Regions from separate parts of the Hydrogenophaga sp. L310 genome, predicted to be linked through region 2. Evidence: predicted binding sites of a transcription regulator. Region 2 holds the regulator's gene; each other region holds the start of a gene.
The links. The regulator sigma-54, encoded in region 2, starts transcription at its own class of promoters, with help from an activator protein. The targets are predictions, from matches to a motif close to TGGCANGNAANCTGCTTT.
Positions count from the first base shown of each region.

Region 1: a site for sigma-54 is predicted at 6,936-6,953, ahead of exaC (acetaldehyde dehydrogenase ExaC). Genes of this name have one in related genera too.
Region 3: a site for sigma-54 is predicted at 4,236-4,253, ahead of glnA (type I glutamate--ammonia ligase). Genes of this name have one in related genera too.

Region 1 is NZ_JBVPZA010000024.1:1,993-9,875, reverse strand. Features, by position in the region: gene AC0GNO_RS22620 (PQQ-dependent catabolism-associated beta-propeller protein) at 1-481, opposite strand, end outside; gene AC0GNO_RS22615 (tripartite tricarboxylate transporter substrate binding protein) at 750-1,727, shown strand; gene AC0GNO_RS22610 (ATP-binding cassette domain-containing protein) at 1,753-2,493, shown strand; gene AC0GNO_RS22605 (TonB-dependent receptor family protein) at 2,631-4,745, opposite strand; gene AC0GNO_RS22600 (DUF779 domain-containing protein) at 4,887-5,276, opposite strand; gene exaC (acetaldehyde dehydrogenase ExaC) at 5,356-6,876, opposite strand; gene AC0GNO_RS22590 (TOBE domain-containing protein) at 7,108-7,875, opposite strand.
Region 2 is NZ_JBVPZA010000007.1:193,581-201,463, reverse strand. Features, by position in the region: gene AC0GNO_RS13935 (THUMP domain-containing class I SAM-dependent RNA methyltransferase) at 1-199, opposite strand, end outside; gene rpoN (RNA polymerase factor sigma-54) at 196-1,845, opposite strand; gene lptB (LPS export ABC transporter ATP-binding protein) at 2,039-2,815, opposite strand; gene lptA (lipopolysaccharide transport periplasmic protein LptA) at 2,821-3,456, opposite strand; gene AC0GNO_RS13915 (thiol:disulfide interchange protein DsbA/DsbL) at 3,596-4,234, opposite strand; gene AC0GNO_RS13910 (SPOR domain-containing protein) at 4,300-4,989, opposite strand; gene argS (arginine--tRNA ligase) at 5,004-6,677, opposite strand; gene AC0GNO_RS13900 (HTH-type transcriptional regulator ArgP) at 6,918-7,829, opposite strand; gene eutC (ethanolamine ammonia-lyase subunit EutC) at 7,873-7,883, opposite strand, start outside.
Region 3 is NZ_JBVPZA010000006.1:6,541-14,423, forward strand. Features, by position in the region: gene AC0GNO_RS11725 (16S rRNA pseudouridine(516) synthase) at 1-227, shown strand, start outside; gene AC0GNO_RS11730 (DUF2726 domain-containing protein) at 241-972, opposite strand; gene AC0GNO_RS11735 (alpha/beta fold hydrolase) at 1,325-2,170, opposite strand; gene AC0GNO_RS11740 (EI24 domain-containing protein) at 2,289-3,197, shown strand; gene AC0GNO_RS11745 (competence/damage-inducible protein A) at 3,207-4,037, shown strand; gene glnA (type I glutamate--ammonia ligase) at 4,302-5,717, shown strand; gene AC0GNO_RS11755 (hypothetical protein) at 5,932-6,468, shown strand; gene glnL (nitrogen regulation protein NR(II)) at 6,585-7,610, shown strand; gene ntrC (nitrogen regulation protein NR(I)) at 7,655-7,883, shown strand, end outside.

The DNA of each region.
Region 1 (7,883 bases), on a different contig from region 2:
ACGCGGTCTTGCCATCGGGCGTGACCAGCACACCTTCGGGCTCGCCGCCGGTCTTGACTTCGAACAGGGGTTTCTTCGTGCCGATGTCGTAGGCGGCCACCACGTTCTCGTCTTCGATCGACACGTAGGCGATTTTGCCGTCGGGGCTGAGGTCGAACATCTCGGGACTGTCGCCCAGCGGCACCGTGCCGGTCAGCTTCGCGGTGGCCACGTCCACCAGGCCCATGGCGTTGCTGTCGCCACAGATCACCAGGATCTGCTGGCCGTCGCCGCTGAAGCTCATGTCGCGCGGACGCTTGCAGACGTCGATGGCGCCGGTGCGCTCACCCTGGGCATCGAACACATAGATCTTGTTGTCCTTCTCGCTGGACACATAGACCTTACCGGCGCCCTGGGCCTGAGCCGACAAGGCAAGCGAAGCGGCGGCTGCGGCGAGGGACACGGCACGGAGGGCGAAAGCCAAAGGGGCACGAAGGGCCATGAAAAGTCTCCTGTCTTGTTGAAATCGGTGAACGGGTGTTCGTCCTGCACGCATCGAAGTGCGCACAGTCGATCTGCAAAAACGGTGCCAGGCGCACGGGAACAGAAATTGCCTGAAAACAACCGGTGTCCGGGGCTTTCCCGGGCGCTGGAGACACAAACACCGCCCCATGAGACACACACCGTCACGCCCAGCGTTCAAAAATGGCACAGGGAAAACCCTCAATGCGTTCCACCGCTGCACGAACGGGGTTTCGCGGCGCAGTGTCATGACCCTGGGCGCCTCGCTGGCTTTCGCAACCGCACTGCCCCGTGCAGGGGCGCAACCGGGCGGCGGCACCACCGACACCTGGCCGCGAAAACCGCTGCAACTCATCGTGCCCTGGCCCGCGGGCGGCCAGACCGACCTGACGCTGCGCATCCTGTGCGAAGAGGCCGAGCCGCTGCTGGGCCAGCCCATCGTGGTCATCAACAAACCGGGCGCGGCGGGCACGCAGGTGGCGCCGTTGCTCAAGGCCGCCGAGCCCGACGGCCACACCATCGGCCAGGTGCCGATCACGGTGTACCGCCATGCCTTGATGAACCACGTGCCCTGGGACCCTGTGGTGGATTTCAGCCCGATTCTGCAGGTGTCGGGCGTCACCTTCGGCGTGCTGGTGCCCGCGAGCAGCCCCTGGAAGACGCTCGCCGATCTGGTGGACTGGGCGCAGAGACACCCGGGCGAACTGGTGCTGGGCTCGACCGGCATCGGCACCACGGCGCACCTGGCGATGGAAGAGATCCTGCTGAACCACGGCGTGCGCTATGTGCACGTGCCCTACAAAGGCACAGCCGACCAGATGCTGGCGATCGCCGGCGCGCAGATCATGGCCGGCGTCAATTCCACCGGTTTCGCCCCCTGGGTAGACCGCGGCCAGATGCGCCTGCTGGCCACCTTCAGCGCGCAGCGCAGCCCACGCTGGCCCGAGGTGCCGACGATGCGCGAGCTGGGCTACCCACAGGCGGTGTACACATCGCCCTGGGGTCTGGCCGCACCGAGCGGCACGCCGGAGGCGGTGGTGCAGAAACTGCACGAGGTGTTCCGCCGCGCCATGTTCAGCGAGCGGCACCAGGCGGCACTGGCCAAATACGATCAGGGCCTGGACTACCTCAACACGCACGACTACCGCCAGGCCGTGCTGGCCACGGTGGAGCGCGAAAAGCGCCTGCTCAAGCGCATGAACCTGCTGGCCCGATCCGCCAGTTGAACCGTCCACCACGAACACAACAACCATGCCAGAAACCTGCCTGCTGACCGCGCAGAACCTGCACAAGGCCTACAACGGCAAACCCGCACTCAAGGGCGTGAGCGTGGCGCTGCAGGCCGGTGAAATGCTGGCCCTGCTGGGGCCCAACGGCGCCGGCAAGTCCACCCTGCTGCAGCTGCTGACCGGCCTGTTCAGCCCCGACCAGGGCACGGTCGTGGTGATGGGCCACGACATGCAGCGCCACCCCAGCCGCGCGCTGGCAACGCTTGGCGTGGTGTTCCAGCAGAGCGCGCTCGACATGGACCTCTCGGTGATGGCCAACCTGCTGTTCCACACCGATCTGCACGGCCTGCCGCGCGCGGTAGCCCGGCAGCGCATCGCCGACGGGCTGGCGGCCATGGGCCTGGGCGATCAGGCCAGGGCCATGGTGCGCAGCCTCTCAGGCGGCACGCGGCGCAAGGTAGAACTGGTGCGTGCCCTGTTGCACGAACCGGCCGTGTTGCTGATGGACGAGGCCACGGTGGGGCTGGACCCGGCCTCGCGCCAGCACCTGCTCGACACCGTGCGCGGCCTGTGCCACAACCGCGGCATGGCGGTGCTCTGGGCCACGCACCTGATCGAAGAAGCCAGGGTGGCCGATCGCCTGATGCTGCTGCACCAGGGCACGGTGCGCTTCGACGGTTCGATCGACGCCTTCATGTCCGCGGCCGAGGGACCGGACTTCCAGACCGAGGTGCTTCGCGCGCTGGAAAAGCCTGGCGTCTGAAGAACACCCCCGCAGCGCTTCGCGCTACCCCCTGAAGGGGGCGGCACTGGCCGTCCGGCAAAGCCGGCCCGGCGGTGCCCTGGGCTGGGCGCCCCCTCAGGCGCTGGGCCTAAGCAGGCGCTGAGCGGCCAGCGCCATCAGAAAGCGTAGGTCGCCGAGAGGCCCAGGCCCCACTGCCGCCCCGGCGCAGGCTCGAAGAAGCGTCGGTTGCCGTCGTTGGCGATCACCGAGCCGATATAGGCCTTGTCGCCCAGGTTGTTCACCCGCAGGTGTTCGCGCAGCGTCCAGGCCCCCAGCTTCTGCTCGAAGCCCACGCGCAGGTTGAACACGGTGGCCGCATCGGTGCGGTCGCTGCCCTGGTCGTCCACCACCATGCTGCCCTGGTGCACCAGCTCCAGCGCGGCGGTCATGCCGGGCACGGCGCGCGGCTGCCAGGCCAGCTCGGCAAACAGGCTGCGGTCCACGGTGCCGGGAATGCGGTTGCCGGCGGCCACCACACCGCCGCTGCTGCTGGCAAAGGCGTCGGCGAACTTCGCGTTCAGCGTGGACAGCGCCACGTGCGTGCGCCACTCGGGCGACAGCTGGCCGCTGTAGGCCACTTCCAGGCCCGATCGGCGCGTCTTGCCCGCGTTGGTGTAGATGGTGCGACCGCCGCTGCTGGAGGCCACCACGATCTCGTCGGTGGTGCCGATGTGGAACAGCGCCGCGTCGAGCCGGTGCCCTTCGGCCAGCCGGGTCTTCACGCCGATTTCGGCGTGGGTGCTGCGCGCCGACTGCAGGCCCAGGTTGGGGCCGCTGCCGCTGGCGGTGTAGGCGATTTCGGTGAAGGTCGGCGTCTCGAAACCGCGGCCCACGTTGGCGTAGACGTTGGTGTCGGGGCTCAGGTGGCGCGTGATGCCGATCACCGGGTTGGTGGCGCTGAACTCCGCGCGGCCGCTGTCGTCCGGGTTGCCAGGGCGGATGTAGAAGTCCTGCACGCGGAAGTTCACCCGGTTGGCGCGCAGGCCGGCCACGGCGCTCCAGGCTTCGTTGATGGCCCAGTCGGCCTGGGCATAGAGGCCGGTGCTGTGCACGCTGTCGTCTTCGTCGCGCTTGAGCGCGCCTTGTTCGCCCAGATTGTTGATGAAACCACGGCGGCGCTCGCTCATGCGCTCGTGGTCAAGCCCCGCCGTCAGCTGCACCTGGCCCTCACCGGCCGGGATGCGGCGCGTGTAGCGCAGGCCGGCCCCGCTGTAGCGGCGGTCCAGCTGCACCACGCCGCCAGCGGCCGTGGGCGCGGTCTGCACAAACAGGGGAATGGAAAGGCGGTTGTCCAGGTCGCGCTGGCCGCTGTAGACGCGGGCGCTGATGTCGCTCTGCGCATCCAGCTTGTGGTCCACCACCAGGCCCACCTGGTTTTGCGACACGTCCTTGCCCGCGTGGTACAGCGTGGAGTTCGCCACCGCCTGGCGCGGGTCGGCCTCGAACTGCTCGCGCGTGAGACCCAGCGGGTCGCCCGACACCGGCTGGTCGAAGGCGTTGGCCACCAGCGTGACTTTGGTGTTTTCGCTGGCCGTCCAGCGCAGCTTGGCATTGGTGTGGCGGCGCTTGGCGGCGCTGTTGGTGCGCCAGCCGTCGGTGGAAAAGTCGCTGTGGTCGATGAGGTAGTTGAGCGATCCGCTCTGGCCCGCGGCCTGCAGGCCGTAGCGGCGCAAGCCGTCGCTGCCCGCATCCACGCTGGTGCGCACTTCCGGCCGCGCCGGGCCATCGGCGGTGAACACCTGCAGCACACCGCCCGCCGCGTTGCCATACAGCTGGGCCAGCGGGCCGCGCAGCACCTCGATGCGCTGGGCCGAAGGCAGGCTGATGGTGGAGGCCTGGCCCTGCCCGTCGGGCATGGTCGCGGGGATGCCGTCCACGATCAGCCGCGCGCCGCGGATGCCGAACGGTGAGCGCGAGCCCGATCCGCGGATGGACAGCTGCAGGTCCTGCGCGTAGTTCTGGCGGTTGAGCACCGTGATGCCCGGAATGCGGTTGATGGCTTCGGACAGGTTGACCTGCGGCCCGGCGGCTTCGATGGTCTCGCGGCCCACGCCCTGGATGGCGGCGGGCGCGTCGAAGCTCTGCTGCGCCTCGCGGTTGGCGGTGACCACCACTTCGGAGAGGGTCTGGGCACCGGCCAGGCCGGTGCTGGTAAGGGCCAGGGTCTGCAACGCGGCAGCGGCCAGGCGGTTCAGGGGCCAGCGGGTCTTGTTCGTGGGATATCGGGTCATGTCGGTCTCCGGTGGAGAGCCCGGCGCATGCGGATGTGCGCCAGTGCGGTGTTGCCTCTGTTTGCCCGATTCTGACTACAAGTTCCGTGCCATGCGGATCCATCGCCCCCCTGTTCAGGAATGGAACACCTGCCCCGCGGATCAGTCGCCGCTGGCCGCTTCTTGCGCCTCCTGCGCAGCCAGATCGGCCATCTCGGCCTCGCTGAACACGCGCGAGCGGGTGTGGAACGCCTTGCCCTCCGGCCCTTCCAGCGAGAAGGTGCCGCCATGGCCCTCGATCACGTCGATGATGAGCTGGGTGTGGCGCCAGTAAGCATATTGCGCCCTGCCGATATAGAAAGGGCAACCACCGATGTGGCCCAGGTACACGTCGCCCGCGCCCATGGTGATCTCGCCGGGCAGGTAGCAGTTGGCCGCGCTGTTGTCGCAGCAGCCGCCGCTCTGGTGGAACATGAGCTCGGGGCCGTGCTTCGTCTTGAGGAACTGAATCAGCTCGACCGCGGCCGGCGTGGCAATGACTTTTTCAACCATCTCTTGTCTCCTTGTTCTGAAAAGCCGAAAAGGGGAGCCGTTGCCAGCTCCCCTTTGATCTCACTTCAATCCGTGTGGATCAAAAGAACCCGAGCTTGTTTTCCGAGTAGGACACCAGCAGGTTCTTCGTCTGCTGGTAGTGGTCCAGCATCATCTTGTGGGTCTCGCGGCCGATGCCCGATTCCTTGTAGCCACCGAAAGCGGCGTGTGCCGGGTAGGCGTGGTAGCAGTTGGTCCACACGCGGCCGGCCTTGATCGCGCGGCCCATGCGGTAGGCCACGTTGCCGTTGCGGCTCCACACACCGGCGCCCAGGCCGTACAGCGTGTCGTTGGCGATTTCGAGGGCTTCGGCTTCGTCCTTGAAGGTGGTCACGGCCAGCACAGGGCCGAAGATTTCTTCCTGGAAGATGCGCATCTTGTTGTGGCCCTTGAACAGCGTGGGCTGCACGTAGTAGCCGCCTTCCAGATCACCACCCAGGTGGGCCTGGCCGCCACCGGCCAGCACTTCAGCGCCTTCTTCCTTGCCCAGTTCCAGGTACGACAGGATCTTGGTCAGCTGCTCCTTGGAGGCCTGTGCGCCCATCATGCTGTCGGTGTCCAGCGGGTTGGCGTGTTTGATGGCGGCCACGCGCTTCAAGACACGTTCCATGAACTTGTCGTAGATGCTTTCCTGGATCAGCGCACGGCTCGGGCAGGTGCAGACCTCGCCCTGGTTGAACGCGAACAGCACCAGGCCTTCAACGCACTTGTCGAGGAATGCATCGTCCTTGTCCATGATGTCGGCGAAGAACACGTTGGGCGACTTGCCACCCAGTTCCAGCGTGGCCGGGATCAGGTTGTTGGCAGCGGCCTGGGCGATCACGCGGCCGGTGGTGGTGGAGCCGGTGAAGGCGATCTTGGCGATGCGCTTGCTCGTGGCCAGCGGCATGCCGGCTTCGCGGCCATAACCGTTGACGATGTTCAGCACGCCTGGGGGCAAGATGTCGGCGATCAGCTCGGCCAGGATCAGGATGGAGATCGGGGTGGACTCTGCTGGCTTGAGCACCACGCAGTTGCCCGCGCCGATGGCGGGGGCCAGTTTCCAGGCCGCCATCAGAATGGGGAAGTTCCAGGGAATGATCTGGCCGACCACGCCCAGCGGTTCCTGGATGTGGTACGCCATGGTGTTCTCGTCGATCTCGCTGACGCCACCTTCCTGCGCACGCACGCAACCGGCGAAATAGCGGAAGTGGTCCACGGTGAGCGGGATGTCGGCGTTCAGCGTCTCGCGGATCGCCTTGCCGTTGTCCACCGTCTCGGCGTAGGCCAGCAACTCCAGGTTCTGCTCGATGCGGTCGGCGATCTTCAGCAGGATGTTGGAGCGCGTGGCGGCGTCGGTCTTGCCCCACTTGTCGGCCGCGGCATGGGCGGCGTCGAGCGCGAGTTCGATGTCTTCGGCGGTGGAGCGCGCGGCCTGCGTGTAGACCTGACCACTCACGGGCGTGATCACGTCAAAGTACTGGCCCTTGCACGGTGCCACCCATTTGCCGCCGATGAAGTTGTCGTAGCGCGGTTTGTAGGCGATCTTGGCGCCGGCGACGCCTGGGGCTGCGTAAATCATGTTTGTCGTCCTCTGGGATGGTGGATAAAAAGTGAATCGCCCGATGGGCTGCCTTCATCACCACAACTTCCGTGCCACGCCAGAAGACCGACTCAAATTGAGACGATTGCTCACTTTTTTGACAACACAAAGTGAAAGGTTGCGCCATTCAGGCCCACACCGCAGCGCACTGTGCCAGCTTGGTACGGCACACCCGTTCATATGAACGCCGGTGCCAACGCTCGATACCGGTTACCCCGCCAGACCGATCACCAGCGACGAAACGTCCATCGAAGCCCAGGCCCGCTGCCCCTTGCGCGCCGCGAACGGGTGCTCCGCAAAGCCCACCCACTGACCACCCCTATCCAGTGCGAGCACGACTTCGTCACGCACCTGCCCGCGCGCCAGCCGCTCGATGCGACCGGGCAGCACACACTGGCCGGGCGCGTCTTCCACCTCACCCCGGCCGACCCGCACCGCCGTGGCCTTGCACAACACCAGCGCCTCCAGCCCCACGCACAAACCCAGCAGATCGGCGCTCTCACGCGTCACGCTCGACGTGAGCAGCGCCTGCCCCGGCGTGCGCATCCGCACCAGCACCGTGGGATCGCCCTGCCCCAGCGGCTCCACCGCTTCGACACGGCAAGGCAACTGGTTGCGCATGCTGGTGCGCAAACCCAGACCGAAGCGCAGACCAGAGGACCCGCCGGCAAAGCGCGTCAACACCGCCTCACGCGCCTGGGCCAGCTCGTCCGCCAGAGCCAGCAGCTGCAGCCCCTGCGGCGTGATGCTCGCCCCGCCACCACCCGAGCCGCCCACCGTGCGGTCCACCAAAGTCTGCCCGCTCAGGTTGCTCAGTGTGTCGATGGCCTGCCAGGCCGCCTTGTAGCTGATGCCCGCATCGCGCGCGGCCTGCGAGATCGAGCCGGTCTCACCCACCCGGCGCAGGACCTCCAGGCGCTTGTCGCTCGCGGCATGGCCCAGGGCTTCGGAGAGGGCGGCTGGCGGGAGTGGAGTCATGGGAAAGC
Region 2 (7,883 bases):
CGTGCCAGAGCTGCACCAGCACGCGCTGGCTCAGGCGGCTGTACAGGTTCAGGCGCATGGCGTCGCGCCACGAGGCCTTGATGCCCACACCGCCGCGGGCCTTGAAGGCCAGCGGTTCGTTGGTGATGCGCTGCACCTCGTCGGCGAGCATGTCCTCCACGCCGGCCGCACAGGGGAGAAACAACTTCAATTGATTCACAGGCTTTTTCTAAGGTTGGCCGGTGCGATGCGAAGTGCCTCGCGGTACTTGGCCACGGTGCGGCGCGCGCACTCGATGCCCTGCTCCTTGAGCAGGTCGGAGAGCTGGTTGTCGGACAGCGGTTTCTTGGGCTCTTCGGAGGCGATGAACTGTTTGAGCAGGGCGCGCACCGCGGTGCTCGACGCGTTGCCGCCGGTTTCGGTGCCGAGCGAAGAGCCGAAGAAGTACTTGAGCTCGTAGGTGCCGAACGGCGTGGCCATGTACTTGGCGGTGGTCACGCGGCTGATGGTGGACTCGTGCAGGCCCAGCTCGTCGGCGATCTCGCGCAGCACCAGCGGGCGCATGGCGAGTTCGCCGTGCATGAAGAAGTTGCGCTGGCGCTCGACGATGGCACTCGATACGCGCAGGATGGTGTCGAAACGCTGCTGGATGTTCTTGATGAACCAGCGCGCTTCCTGCAGGCGCTGCTGCATGGCGGCGTGGCCGGCTTCGCCGCCGTTGTCGCGACCGCCGCGGTTTTGCCGCATGGCGTTGGCGTACACGTCGTGCACGCGCAGGCGCGGCATCACGTCGGGATTCAGGATGACCTTGAAGCCCCGGCCGGCGCGTGTGACGATGACGTCGGGCACGACCACGTTGCGCTCCACATCGATGAAACGGCGCCCGGGTTTGGGTTCAAGCCGCGCGATGACACCCAGCGCGGCGCGCGCCGTTTCGTCGTCGATGCCGCACAGGGCGCACAGACGCTTGATGTCGCGTTTGGCCACCAGCTCCATCGACTGGTTGCAGATGGCCAGCGCCGCGCGCGCTTCGGGGGTGTTGCGCAGCTCTTCGATCTGCAGGCGCAGGCATTCGCCGAGGTTGCGCGCACCCACGCCGGTGGGCTCCATGTGCTGCAGCCAGCCCAGGGCCATGCGCAGCTGCGCTTCGACGGCCTCCAGCTCTTCGATGGCAGGCGAGGTGGCCTCGCGGCCGTGCATGAGCCGCCAGAAGTCCAGGGCGAGCTCGGCCATGTCGTCTTCGAGGTAGGCATCGTCGTTGAGCGATTCGATGAGGAAATACAGCGCCGCCGCGTCCTCGTCGCTCAGCCGCAGGCAGCGGGCCTGCTCGTGCAGGTGGTCCTGGAGGCTGACGGGACTGCGGGCCAGGTCGGCTGCGCTGGCGGTTTCGTCGTCGCCACCGGAGCCGCTGTTGCGCGCCGGTGCGTCGCCGCCCCATTCGCTGTCGTCAGGCGCCATCTCGACCGTGCCGTCGCCTTCCCAGCTTTCTTCCACCGGGGTGGCCCCGTCGAGCCGGCTTTCGATCTCGTCGCCTGAGCCGCTGTCGGCGGGCGCGTCGGACGTGCTGCTGACGCGGTCAGGCAGCGGGCCGTCAAATTCGGCGGGGGCGGCCACGGCGTCGGCCACCGGCAGCGCGGCATCGGCGATCTGTTCGCCGGCGCTCACCGGCGCATCGACCTGCTCCAGACCGAAAGCCTCGCGCTCGGCGATCTCTTCCGTGCGCTCCAGAAACGGGTTTTCGTCGAGCATCTGCTCGACCTCCTGCGCCATTTCCAGCGTGGAGAGTTGCAGCAGGCGGATCGATTGCTGCAACTGGGGCGTGAGCGCCAGGTGCTGCGATACACGCAGGGAGAGGCCTTGCTTCATGCCTGGGCGTACAGCAGTGGGAAACGGAGATTCGCCGCCGGGCCGCCCCAAGGCGAATCAACCCCCTTGGGGGGCAGCGCGCCGCGCAGCGGCAAGGCGTGGGGGCCACAAGACGCCGCCGGGCCGCCCCAAGGCGAATCAACCCCCTCGGGGGGCCGCGAAGTACATGCAATGACGAGCGTGGCGGTCATGTTCACATGCGGAAGTTCTCGCCCAGGTACACACGGCGTACTTCGGCGTTTTCCACGATCTCTGCGGTGGGACCGCTGGCCAGAACATGGCCGTCGCTGATGATGTAGGCGTGGTCGCAGATGCCCAGGGTTTCGCGCACGTTGTGATCGGTGATCAGCACACCGATGCCCCTGGACTTCAGAAAACCGATGATGTGCTGGATCTCCAGAACCGCAATCGGGTCGATGCCGGCAAAGGGTTCGTCCAGCAGGATGAAGCGCGGGCGCGTGGCCAGGGCCCGGGCGATTTCCACCCGGCGCCGCTCGCCCCCGGAAAGGGCGGGCGCCGGCGAATCGCGCAGATGGTCCACCCGCAGGTCCTTGAGCAGTTCATCGAGGCGGCTGCCGATTTCTGCTTCGGTCAGGGGTTTGCCATCCACATCGTGCTGCAGCTCCAGAACGGCGCGCACGTTCTGCGCCACCGTGAGTTTGCGGAAGATCGAGGCCTCTTGTGGCAGGTAACCCAGGCCCAGCCGGGCACGGCGGTGGATCGGCAAGCCTTCGATGCGCTGGCCGTCGAGCAGGATCTGCCCGCCATCGGCACGCAGCAGGCCCACGATCATGTAGAACGAGGTGGTCTTGCCGGCGCCGTTCGGGCCCAGCAGGCCGACCACTTCACCTTTGTCGACCTTGAGCGAGACATCCTTGACCACCGTGCGGGTGCCATAGGATTTCTTCAGACCCCGGACTTCCAGACTGCTGCGCACCGCCATCGCCTGAGGCGTGCTGGCCATGAGCATGGTCGTCACTTCTGCTTCTCGTTGAGATCGGTGCTGGGTCGCAGCTTGGCAGGATCGGTCGGGGCGGGTGCCGGGGACGCCGCATCGGGAATGGGCGTGAGCATGGCACGCACGCGACCCGAGGGGTTGGCGGCCGTGCGGTTGGCGGGTCCACCCTTGACGGTGAACACCTCGGTCAGGCTGTTGTAGGTGATCTGGTTGCCCACACTTTCGTCGTTCAGCTGGGTGCCGCGGTAGCGGCGCAAGACGGCGCTGCCGGTGAACACCACGGTCTGGGCCTTGCTGTCGTATTCGATGCGCTCACCCTCGCCTTCGATCCACTCGTCCAGACCTTCGCGCTTCTGGCGGAAGAAACCAGGCGCTGCCGCCGTGCCGGTCACCACGCCAAACTGGTTGCCCTGCGGATCCTGGCGCACGTCCATCTTGCTGCCCCGCATGACGATGGTGCCCTTGGTGATCAGGACATTGCCGGTGAAGACGCTGGTCTGCCGCGTGTCTTCGTAGCGCAGCGAGTCCGCCTCGATGTTCATGGGCTTGTCTTTGTCGGCCAGCTCCGCCTGGGCCGCGCCTGCCAGCACCAGACCGGCCATCGTGACAAAGAGACTGCGGATCCATGGGGGGGGAAGGTGGTGTGTGGGCATGGCTTTAATAGGGCACAAATCTTGCATTCATTGTAACGGTGCAAAGGCCACTTGTCGGCGTCCAGCGCTCAATGAACCGACCCGAAAAGCACAAGACCCGCCTGCAGCGGGTCTTGCTCGCGGCACGGGGAACCCGGGATCAGGTTTTGCGTGCTTCAGCAATGAGTGAATCGGCAATCAGCATCGTGCGCGGACCCTGCCCACCGATGTAAAAACGGCCCGCCACACCCAGCGCTGGTGTGCCTTCAACGTCATAAGCGTTCTGCAGCCCGATGGCGGCCTCGGCCATCTTGATGGCACTGCCGTTGAAGAAACCGGTGAATTTTTCACGGTCAACACCCTGCTTCTCCACCCAGGCGGTGATGGCCGGCGCCGTGGTCAGCGGCAAGCGCTCTTCGTGAAAAGCCTTGAACACCTTCTGGTGCAGGGCATCGACCAGGCCCATGGATTCCAGCGCGAAATACAGGCGCTGCATGGGCACAAAAGCCGTGTTGAAGGCCACCGGCACGCGGCGCACCTTCACATCGGCGGGCAGCTTCTTGATCCAGGCGTCGAGCAGCGGCTCGAAATGGTGACAGTGGATGCAGGAGTAGGCAAAAAACTCCACCACTTCCACCTGCCCCGGTGGCGTGCTGACCGGCACCGGCTTGCTCAGTCGGACAAAGTCCTTGCCCTCCTGGAACCCGACGCGCTGCGCCCAGGCGGGGCTGAGCCCCAGGCCACTGGCAGCGAGGGCACCGGCAGCCAGCAGAGAACGGGATAGATCGCGGCGTTGCATCGAATCAAACTCCTTGTGTTGACCTGCTTGGTTTCACAGGCCATGGGAAAAGTTCCGGGATGGGTTCAGCGCTGAACGCGCACCAGGGCGGCATCCACCCCGTTGACTTCGAGTTGTTCCAGCGTGGCGTCGGCCATGGCTTTCTGGCTGAATGGTCCGACGCGCACCCGGAAAACGGGGCGCCCGGACTGCTCCCGTTCGCTGATGTCGGCCGCCATGCCCAGCATGGCGAGTCGGGCGCGCTGGGCTTCGGCTTCTTCGGGCGCGCGGAACGCGCCCGCCTGCACGAAGTAAGTGAAAGGATCGGCCGGCACCGACGCACTGTCCGACGGTTCGGCCCCCTTGACCGCGCCGGTGCGCGCCCGCATCAGGTCGCCCAGGGGATCGGCCTGCGTCGGCTCTGGTTGCCGGGCGGCGGTCTTGTCGGCGGCCGGCTCGGTGGTCGTTGCGGCGGGACTGTCTGCCGGTTCAGCCACGGCTGAAGCGGGCGCCGGCTCCGGGCTCACAACCGGTGGTGGCAGGGTGGCCGGGCTGCCGGCCAGACCGGCATTGGGGTTCCAGCCTTGGTTGCGCTCGGCCTCCTCCACATCCTGCGCCGGTTTGCGCGACACGCCCCGGTCGACAAAGGGCACCGGTACGCGCGTGACGTACACCGCCACCGACAGCGCAATGCCCAGCCCCACGAGCAGGCCCACCACGAAGCCCACGATGGTGCTGCCGTGCTGTTTGTGTGCCTGCAATGTCTGTTGTTTCATAGGGGGTTTCCGCTTCACATCTTTTGCGGGGCGCTCACGCCCAGCACCGCGAGGCCATTGTGCAACACCTGCGCCGTGGCTTTCACCAGCGCCAGGCGGGCCAGTTTCACCGCCTCGTCGTCCACCAGGATGCGCTCGGCATCGTAGTAGCTGTGGTAGCTGGCGGCCAGTTCACGCAGGTAGAAGGTGACGTCGTGCGGCGCGAAGTCGCGCGCAGCGTCGGCCAGCATGGCGGGGTACCTGGCCAGCAGCAGCATCAGCGCCTGCGCGGCCGGGCTGTCCAGCGCCGAGAGGTCCACGCCGCCCAGCGTGGCCGGATCGCCGCCCCAGGAAGCCAGCACCGAACAGATGCGCGCATGGGCGTACTGCACGTAGTAGACCGGGTTGTCGTTGTTCTTCTGGACCGCCAGATCGACGTCGAAGGTGTATTCGGTGTCGGGCTTGCGGCTGAGCAGGAAGAAACGCACCGCGTCTTTCGAGGTCCATTCGATCAGGTCGCGCAGCGTCACGTAGCTGCCGGCGCGCTTGCTGATCTTGACCTCTTCGCCGCCCTTGACCACGCGCACCATGGTGTGCAGCACGTAGTCCGGATACCCGGCCGGGATGCCGACGCCAGCGGCCTGCAGGCCGGCGCGCACGCGGGCAATCGTGCCGTGGTGGTCGGTGCCCTGGATGTTGATCACCTTGCTGAAACCGCGCTCCCACTTGCTGATGTGGTAGGCCACGTCGGGCACGAAGTAGGTGTAGGAGCCGTCGCCCTTGCGCATGACGCGGTCCTTGTCGTCACCGTAGTCGGTGGACCTGAGCCACAGCGCGCCGTCCTGCTCGTAGGTCTTGCCGGCGTCGCGCAGCTTCTGCACCGTGGCGTCCACCTTGCCGCTGGTGTACAGGCTCGACTCCAGATAGTAGTGATCGAACTTGACGGCGAAGGCCTGCAGATCCAGGTCCTGTTCGTGGCGCAGGTAGGCGACGGCGAAAAGGCGGATGTCGTCGAGCGCATCCACGTCGCCGCTGGCGGTGAATTCGCGGTCATCCGAATGCACCGTCTTCTTGGCCAGGTAGTCGTTGGCGATGTCCTGGATGTAGTCGCCGTTGTAGGCGGCCTCGGGCCATTGTTCGTCGCCGGGCTTGAAGCCCTTGGCGCGCAACTGGGTGCTGTTGGCCAGGGTGCCGATCTGCACGCCCGCGTCGTTGTAATAGAACTCGCGGTGCACGTCCCAGCCCTGGGTCTGGTACAGGCTGCAGATGGCGTCGCCCAGCGCGGCCTGGCGGCCGTGGCCCACGTGCAGCGGGCCGGTCGGGTTCGCCGAGACGAACTCGACCATCAGGCGCTGACCGTTGGCCGGTTGCACACCGAAGCCCGCACCGGCCTCCAGCACTTCTTTCACGATCTGCTGTTTGGCGGCGGGCTTGAGGCGGATGTTGATGAAGCCGGGTCCGGCGATGTCGATGTCGCTGACCCACTGCTGGTACACCGGCATTGCGAGCAGCGCGGTGCGCAGGCTTTCGCCAACCTGGCGCGGGTTGAGCTTGAGCGGTTTGGCCAGCTGCATGGCCGCGGTCACGGCGAAGTCGCCATGGGCCGCCACCTTGGGCGATTCGAAGGCGGCCTTGGCGCCCGCGCCGGGCGAGAGCGCGTCGAGCGCGGTGGCCAGACCGGCCAGCAGTTCCTGTTTGATCTTGAGCATAGGGATGGGATTTTAGGCGGCGGGCCTCTGCGCTTGTTTCAGGCGGGCACAAGGCCAGCCGGGACCTCGCCCGAGAGCCAGCGCGCCCGGTGGTCGGTGCAGGCGCGCACCTTGGGCAGGCGGTGGCGCTCGGGCAGCATCGCCGCGCAGATCGGCACGCGCTGCGGTCGACCCAGGTGTCGAGCACCAGCACCTGAACCCGTACCCGTGCGGGGGAAGCCCCGGCAATCCCGCTGCCGTTCAATCCGTTGAAACCGGCGGCAGGCTGGCATGGGCCGCGGCCTTGACCGCCTGTGTCAGGCGCTGGGCCGACAGCGGCTCGCGCGCCCAGTGCTGCCAGTAGAGCACCACGTCCACCGTGGCGCCGGGCAGCACTTCCTGCAGCCCCGGCCGCCGGGCCAGATGCTGCTCGGGCACCATGCCCCAGCCCAGGCCGAGTTCGATCGCGGTCTCGAAAGCTTCCACCGCGGGCGCGAAGTGCTTCGGGTAGTTCGGCTGCTTCAGGCCGAAGTGCTGCGCCAGAAAACTGTCCTGCAACGCATCCTTGCGGTTGAAGATGATGGCCGGTTGTGCCAGCAGCTTGTGCGGCGACACCGCACCGCGCGGAGTGCGGCAGCGCTGCACCACGGCCGGCGCGGCCACGCAGCGGTAACGCATCACGCCCAGCGGCTCGGCCACGCAGCCCCGCATGGGTTCCGCGAGCGTGGTCACGCAGCCGATCACGTCGCCGCTCTTGAGCGCGTCGTGCGTGTGGTCCTGGTCGTCGATCAGGATCTCCAGCAACAAGCGGTGGCGCTGCAGCAGCGGCGCCACGCCGGGCAGAAACCAGCCCGCCACCGAATCGGCGTTGATGGCCACACTCAGGCTCTGCCAGGCGGCGCCCGCGCCACGCGGCTCGCCCCCCTGCAAGCCGACCAGCAGGTCGGCCTCCATCATCTGCAACTGCTTCACGTGCGCCAGCAGCGCCTGCCCGGAGGCGGTGGCGCGCACCGTCTTGCCCCGCACCAGCAGGCGCTGGCCCAGGTGCGACTCCAGCGACTTGATGCGCAAGGACACAGCGGCCAGGGTCAGGTTCAGGGCCTGTGCGGCCGGTCCGAAACCGCCGTGTTCGATCACGGCGGCCAGGGCTTGCAGTTGGCGGGCGTCCAGCATGGATGAGAGAAACTTGATCGATCCGAAGACGGTTCAGACCAGTTTAGCCAGCAT
Region 3 (7,883 bases), on a different contig from region 2:
GTCGCGCTGTGGGTGAACACCACCTGCAGCTCACGCTGACCGAGGGCAAATACCACCAGGTCAAGCGCATGGTGGCTGCTGTGGGCAATCGGGTGGAGGGTTTGCACCGGTCGTCCATCGGCGGTTTGCAGCTCTCAGGCGAGCTGGCGCCGGGTCAATGGCGCTGGCTCAGCGGTGAAGAGGTCGCGGCCCTGACGCTGAAGGTGCCCGCTTCGAAGCCCGCCTGAGCGAGCGCGCCACTCAGAGCAACTCGCCCTTGCGACTGTCGAGAGGGATGAGGAAGGAATTTTCCTGCCATTGCGAGCCGAGTTCGCTGGCCCGGGAGTCGCCGGAGGTGCTGCTGGGCCAGGTGGACAGGGGGCTGAAATCGCTCTGGCGGTTGCCGCGCTGGCGGGTGAGTGCCGAACGCAGGTTGTTTTGCGCGGCGATCATGGCGCGCTCTTCCTGCTCGCGTTCGCGCATGGACTGGGCGGTGGGCGTTTCGCCCAGGAATTCGGCCCGGATCTCTGAAACCGTGGGCAGGGCACTGGAGCGAACCACCCAGTAAGGCAGGCCACACTGGGTGAGCAGCGAGTGTTTGAGCAGGCGCGTGCTGCGTGGCAGGGCGTTGCGACCCGGCACATCCAGGCAACCCACCACACGGCCATCGGACTTGCAGATGGTGAACGTGCAGTACACGCCACCGAGCAACTTGTACCAGTCCATGCCATTTTCCTTGTCCCGCGGCAGGGTGAAGCGCGTGACCGGCAACTTGATCATGATGTGGTGGTCGTAGAACGCGCGAGCCAGCCAGTGCCAGACGCGCGCTTCTTCGCTGTTGGTGATGGAGCGGGCGCTCAGGGGCCAGTGTTTGGGAATGCGTCGGCGCGCCTTGGCCTGCCTGGCTTCCCAATAGCGGTGCAGCACCGCACCCAGCGCCAGCAGCGCAGGTGCCAGCACGGCCAGCAGCCATGGGTTGTTCCAGGAGTTCATGGTGAAAAGGGACTCAAGGCGGATACGTAGGAATGATGTGTCAAATGTATATTTTTGATACAAGAATGGTTACTTTTGTGGTGATATCGCACGGCTTGATCGTGACTTCCTTGCGGTTTGGAGGGGCCTTGTGGGGTTGCGGAAGGCTGATGCGTGGCGTGGGTCTGCACGGGGAGGTTCCGACCGGGGCCAGCCGAACAGCCACAGGGCCTGCCGGCGGCTGACGCGGTTGATCTGGGGGCTGTGCGCCAGCGTGTGGATGGGGTGATTGTTCTGGCGATGCGGGTCGGGGGTGTGCGGCCAGAAATTGTGCCCAAGGTGGCTGTCCGCGTACATCCCCCGGACGGAGGATTCAGGGCAAGGAGGCGAGAAAACGTTCGATGGCGCTGGTCAGGGTGGCGGGGTGGTCGCGGTGCGGGCTGTGTCCACAATCGGGTATCTCCAGTGTCCGGGCATGAGGCGCCGCGCGCTCGATCTCGCGCAACTGTTCCAGGCTGCCGTATTCGTCCTGAAGTCCCTGGATGGCGAGCAGCGGGGCCTGGATCTGCCGGCATTCGGGGCGGATGTCAAAAGCGCGAAAGGCGTCGCTCAGCCAGATGTCGTTCCATTGCCAGAACGCATTGTCGACATCGGCGTGGTGGCGCGCGAGCCGGTCGCGCAGGTTCTGGTTGCCTGCTCGCGGGTTTTGGGCGTTGCCGGTGGCGTCGGACAGATAGGCGTTGCGCGCTTGTGCGATGGCGTTCAGGGCGACTTCTTCGACAAAAACATGCGGCGCCAAGACCACGCAGGCGCTCACGGGGTGGCGGCTGGCGTGCAGGAGCGCGATGCTGGCGCCGTCCGAGTGCCCCACCAGCACCGGGCGTTCCACGCCCCAGGCGGCGAGCAGCGTGGGCAGGACGTTGAAGGCCTCCAGGTGCATGTAGTCCGGTTCGTGGCGACCCACATGCCAGCTGCCCTGCCAGCGCGATGGCCCCCTGACATCGGCAACCGGATCCGATTGGCCATAGCCGCGGCGCGAATAGACCCAGCCGGCACGACCGGTGGCGGCGCAGAGTTCGCGCGGCCAGTCTTGCCCGCGCTGCTGCCACATGGACACGCTGCCCAGCCCTTCGTGCAGAAACACCAGCGGTGCGCGATCCGGGGGGCCGGGCAGGTGGACGGTTTCCAGCTGGATGCCGTCGATGGGGGTGCTGTTCATGGGATGGCGGTGTGGATCGATGATGGCCGGTTCGAGGTCGGGATTCACGGTTCATGCCTTGCCACTCGGTCGGGTCCGGCGGGGCCCTGGCGGGTTGAAAGCCTGTATTCTTGCTGCGATGAAACCCATGCTCCATGCTTTCTGGCGTGCTGCGGTGTATTGCATGCATCCGCGGGTGATCGCGCTGTCGTTTCTGCCGCTGGTCCTGATGGTGGCACTGTCGTTTGGCCTGGGCTACTTTTTCTGGGAATCAACGGTCGCCTCCGTGACGGCCTGGCTGGAAACCTATGGATTCGTGCAGGGTGCCTTGGGCTGGCTGGATCGGGTGGGCATGGGCGCCTTGCGGGCGGTCTTCGCACCGCTGCTGGTGCTCGTGCTGGCCACGCCGGTGATCGTGGTGCTGTCGCTGCTGCTGGTGGCATTGTTCATGACGCCCGCCATGGTCGAGCTGGTGGGTCAGCGCCGCTTTCCAGCCATGGAGCGCAAGCAGGGCGGCTCGCTGATCGTGAGCGTGCTCTGGTCGCTCGGCTCCACGCTGCTGGCGCTGGTCGCGTTGCTGGTGTCGATGCCGCTGTGGCTGGTGCCGCCGCTGGTGTTGATCGTGCCGCCACTGATCTGGGGCTGGCTCACGTACCGGGTGTTTGCCTTTGATGCGCTGGCGGTGCATGCCAGCGCTCCGGAGCGCAAGGCGCTGATGCGGGAGCACCGGGGCACCTTGTTGCTGATGGGCATCCTCAGCGGCTATCTCGGTGCAGCCCCCAGCCTGATCTGGGCATCGGGCGCCATGCTGATCGCCCTGGCTCCGCTGCTGATTCCGGTCGCGATCTGGATCTACACACTGGTCTTTGCCTTTGCGTCCCTCTGGTTTGCCCATTTCGCCCTGGCGGCGCTGGAGCGTCTGCGGGCGACCACGGCGGTCGAGATCCTTGAGGCGGTGCCTCAGGCGGACCCGGGCCGGATTGACCCACCGCCGGATGGGCCCGGCACGCCGCCTTTTTTACCGCCATCCACGTCTTCCGGAAGTTGAACCCCCTTCATGTCTTCGAGCGAACCCGCAGCGCCGTCCTTCGGCCTGATCATCATTGGCGACGAAATCCTTTCGGGCAAACGGGCCGACAAACACCTGCCCAAGGTGATCGAACTGCTGCAGGCGCGTGGCCTTTCGCTGGCCTGGGCGCGCTGCCTGGGCGACGAGCGTCCGCGCATCACAGCGGCCCTGCGCGAAGCGTTTGCCTCATCCGATGTGGTTTTTTCCTGCGGCGGCATCGGCGCCACGCCCGATGACCACACGCGCCAGTGTGCGGCTGCGGCGCTGGGATGTGATCTGGCCCTGCATCCGCAGGCGCAGGTGCTCATCGAGCAGCGCATGCGCGATCTGGCTCAAGAGCGCGGAGAGGTGTACGACCCGGAGCGCCCCGATAACGTGCACCGCTTCAACATGGGCGTGTTCCCGGTGGGTGCCAGGATCATCGCCAATCCGTACAACAGGATTCCAGGCTTTTCCTGCGATGGTCCGGGCGGGGGCGCGGTGCATTTTTTGCCCGGGTTTCCGGTGATGGCCTGGCCCATGATCGAAGCGGTGCTCGACCAGACCTACGCCCATCTGCACCGCGCTGGTTGCTGGCTGGAGCGGTCGGTGGTGGTCATGGGCGCCATGGAGGCCGCGCTCACGCCGTTGATGGAGCAGATCGAGCGGCAGCATCCCGTCAAGGTGTTCAGCCTGCCCAGCGTGGACCACCCGGTTTTTGGCCGCCACATCGAACTCGGGGTGAAAGGGGAGCCCGCGGCGGTAACCGCGGCCTTCAACCAGTTGCTGGCCGGTTTGCGCGCCCACGGCGCCCCATTGGGCCCTGAAATGGTGCGTTGAAGGTTTGCACCTGTTTGGTGCTTTGGCCTTTTGCACCTGTTTGGTGCTTGTTGATGGGGTGCGTGGCGCCGCGTTGTCACCACGGTGTTGGCTGGCGTGATTGGGCATTCAAGGCCATGGCGGATCAGGTGGCCTGCGCCATAATGGCCGGCCGCGTGCGAACCAGGTTTGTGGACCCGTCATCCATGGGTCGAGAAATGGCACAAAAACTGCTTCACACCAGCGTCGTATCTATTTCCACCTACCAAGTAACAGGAGTATTTGATGGCCAAGACCGTCGCAGACGTGATGCAAATGGTGAAAGACAACGAAGTCAAATTCGTCGACTTTCGTTTCACCGACACCCGTGGTGCGCAACAGCACACCACCGTGCCCGTCTCGCATTTCGACGAGGACAAATTCATTTCGGGTCATGCGTTTGATGGTTCGTCCATCGCGGGCTGGAAGGGCATCGAAGCCTCGGACATGCAGCTGGTTCCCGATCCGAACACGGCCAACATCGATCCTTTCTACGAAGAAACGACCCTGATCCTGACCTGTGACGTGATCGAGCCTGCCGACGGCAAGGCCTACGACCGCGATCCGCGTTCCATCGCCAAGCGCGCCGAGGCCTACCTCAAGTCCACCGGCCTGGGCGACACGGCTTTCTTCGGACCGGAGCCCGAGTTTTTCCTGTTTGACGGCGTGCGCTGGAGCACCGCCCCGGGCCACACTTTCTACGAAATCGAAGAGTACGAAGCGCCCTGGAACAAGGGCGCCAAGCTCGAAGGCGGCAACCGCGGCCACCGTCCCACCGTCAAGGGCGGCTACTTCCCCGTGCCCCCGGTCGACAGCACGCAGGACATGCGCGCCGAGATGGCCCTGATCCTCGAATCGCTGGGCATTCCGGTCGAAGTGTTCCACCACGAAGTGGCGGGCGCCGGCCAGAACGAAATCGGCACCCGCTTCAGCACCCTGGTGCAGCGCGCCGACTGGACCATCCTGCAGAAGTACGTGGTTCACAACGTCGCCAACGCCTATGGCAAGACCGCGACCTTCATGCCCAAGCCCTACGCCGGTGACAACGGTTCCGGCATGCACGTGCACCAGTCGGTCTGGAAAGACGGCAAGAATCTGTTCGCTGGCGACGGCTATGCCGGCCTGAGCGAGTTTGCGCTGTACTACATCGGCGGCATCATCAAGCACGCCCGTGCCCTGAACGCCATCACCAACCCCGGTACCAACAGCTACCGCCGTCTGGTGCCGCACTTTGAAGCGCCGGTGAAGCTGGCCTACTCGGCCAAGAACCGCTCGGCCTCGATCCGCATCCCGTACGTCGCCAACCCCAAGGGTCGTCGCGTGGAAGCCCGCTTCCCCGATCCCCTGATGAACCCCTATCTGGGCTTCTCGGCCCTGCTGATGGCCGGTCTGGACGGCGTGGAAAACAAGATCCACCCGGGCGAAGCCGCCACCAAGGATCTGTACCACCTGCCGCCGGAAGAAGACAAGCTGGTGCCGACCGTCTGCCACAGCCTGGACATGGCGCTGGAGTACCTGGACAAGGACCGCGCCTTCCTGACCAAGGGTGGTGTGTTCACCGACTCCATGCTCGACGCCTACATCGAGCTGAAGACGGCCGAAGTCAACCGCGGTCGCATCGAAGTGGCGCCGGTCGAATTCGACATGTACTACAGCCTGTGATCCCTGTCCCGGCTTGACCGGGCGGGTTTTCAGTGGCCCGCGTTCAACGTGGACCCCAAACAGAAGGGACGGCTTTGACCGTCCCTTTTTGCATGGGGAGTGCGGCAATTTCACCACCCGGACACCCCATCTGGGCACTTTTGTGGGCAATCTGGGTCATACTGAAAAATCAACTGACCAGAGTTCCTGAGACGGAGAAGCCGATTTGCTGAACTTGAATTCCACCCACACGATTCGTGGGCTCGTTGCCTGTCTGGCCGGGCTGTGCCTGGTCCAGGCGCAGGCACAGGAGCGCATCTACCGCTGCGGCAACGAGTACACCAACAATGCCGAGGTGGCCAAGAGCCGGGGCTGCAAGCTCATGGAGGGTGGCAACATCACCATCATCCAGGGTCCCGTGCCACAACGCACGGTCGCGCCCAGTGCGCCACGATCCAGCAGTGCACCGGCGCGCAACGGCAACACCCGCACGGATTCGGTCGAGCAACGCGCTCGCGACAGCGATGCACGTGCCATCCTGGAGACCGAACTCCGCCGCGCGGAAGCGCGTCTGGTTGATGCCAAGAAGGCCTATGCCAATGGCGAGCCGGAAAAAGAAGGCATCGAATCGCGCAACTACCAGCGCTATCTGGACCGGGTTGCCGAGCTCAAGGCGGCCGTTGCGCGTGCCGAGAGCGATGTGACCAGCATCCGCAATGAGCTCAACAGGCACAGCGGGTCCGGGGCGCCGTCCGGTTCTGCCGCAAAATAGGTGGCTTGAAAAAGCCCACCACACTTCCCCTCTCCGCCCGCCTCGAAGCGGCCCCTCCTGCAGAGCACGACACGTTTCCTGCGCTCTTGCCCACGGGCCGGTTTCAATCGCTCGACATGCTGGCCACCCTGGTGGCCGTGGTCGCGGCTGATGGCGTCGTGCTGTACGCGAACACCGCACTGGAAGATGCGCTAGGCATGTCCCGGCGCAGCATCAACGGTTCGCGCTTGCAGGACTGTTTCACCGAGCCCACGCTGCTGCAGAGCGCCCTGAGTGGCGCCCGGGGCAACGAGTTTGCGGCATTGCGCTACGACACCTGGCTCAAGCGAGCCACCCACGAGCCGTTGCCTGTGCACGTGGTGGTGGCGCAGACCGAGGTGCCGGGCGAAGTCATCGTGGAGCTGTTGCCGCTGGAGCTGCAAACCCGCCAGGAGCGCGAGGAGCGCCTGATCGACCAGGCCCAGGCCAACAAGGAACTGATCCGCAACCTGGCGCACGAGATCAAGAATCCGCTGGGGGGTATCCGGGGCGCTGCGCAGCTGCTGCAGATGGAGCTCGAATCCAAAGAGCTGATCGAATACACCCAGGTCATCATCCACGAGGCCGACCGTCTGCAGTCGCTGGTGGACCGCCTGCTTGCGCCGCACCGCCGGCCACATGTGGTCGGTGACGTGAACATCCACGAAGTCTGCGAGCGCGTGCGTTCACTCATCGTGGCGGAGTTTCCCAGAGGGCTGAAGGTGGTGCGTGACTACGACACCTCCATCCCCGAGTTTCGCGGTGACCGCGAGCAGCTCATCCAGGCGGTGCTCAACATCGCGCACAACGCGGCGCAGGCGCTGGGCGAGCGCATTGCGGCGGGTGATGGACAGATCGTTCTGAGGACGCGCGTCGGCCGGCAAGTGACCTTCGGCAAGCAGCGTTATCGGCTGGCACTGGAATTGCATGTGATCGACAACGGGCCTGGTGTTCCAGACTCGATCAAGGACCGCATCTTTTTCCCGCTGGTGTCGGGGCGCGATGGGGGTTCGGGTCTCGGACTTACGCTGGCTCAAACTTTTGTCCAGCAGCACCATGGCCTGATCGAGTGTGAGAGCGTGCCCGGTCACACGGATTTCAAACTGCTGATTCCGTTGCCGTGAAACCGAAACAACAACGCCTCGACTGACGAAGGGAACACGAACACATGAAGCCGATCTGGATAGTGGATGACGATCAATCGATCCGCTTCGTGTTGGAGAAAGCCCTGCTTCGAGAGAACCTGCCCACGCGCAGTTTCACCAACCCGCAGGAAGTGCTCAAGGCCCTGGCCGAAACGCCCGAGAGCGAAGGTCCGCAGATTCTCGTGAGCGACATCCGCATGCCCGGTGGCTCGGGTCTGGATCTGCTGGAAAAGGTCAAGGAAAAACTGCCTG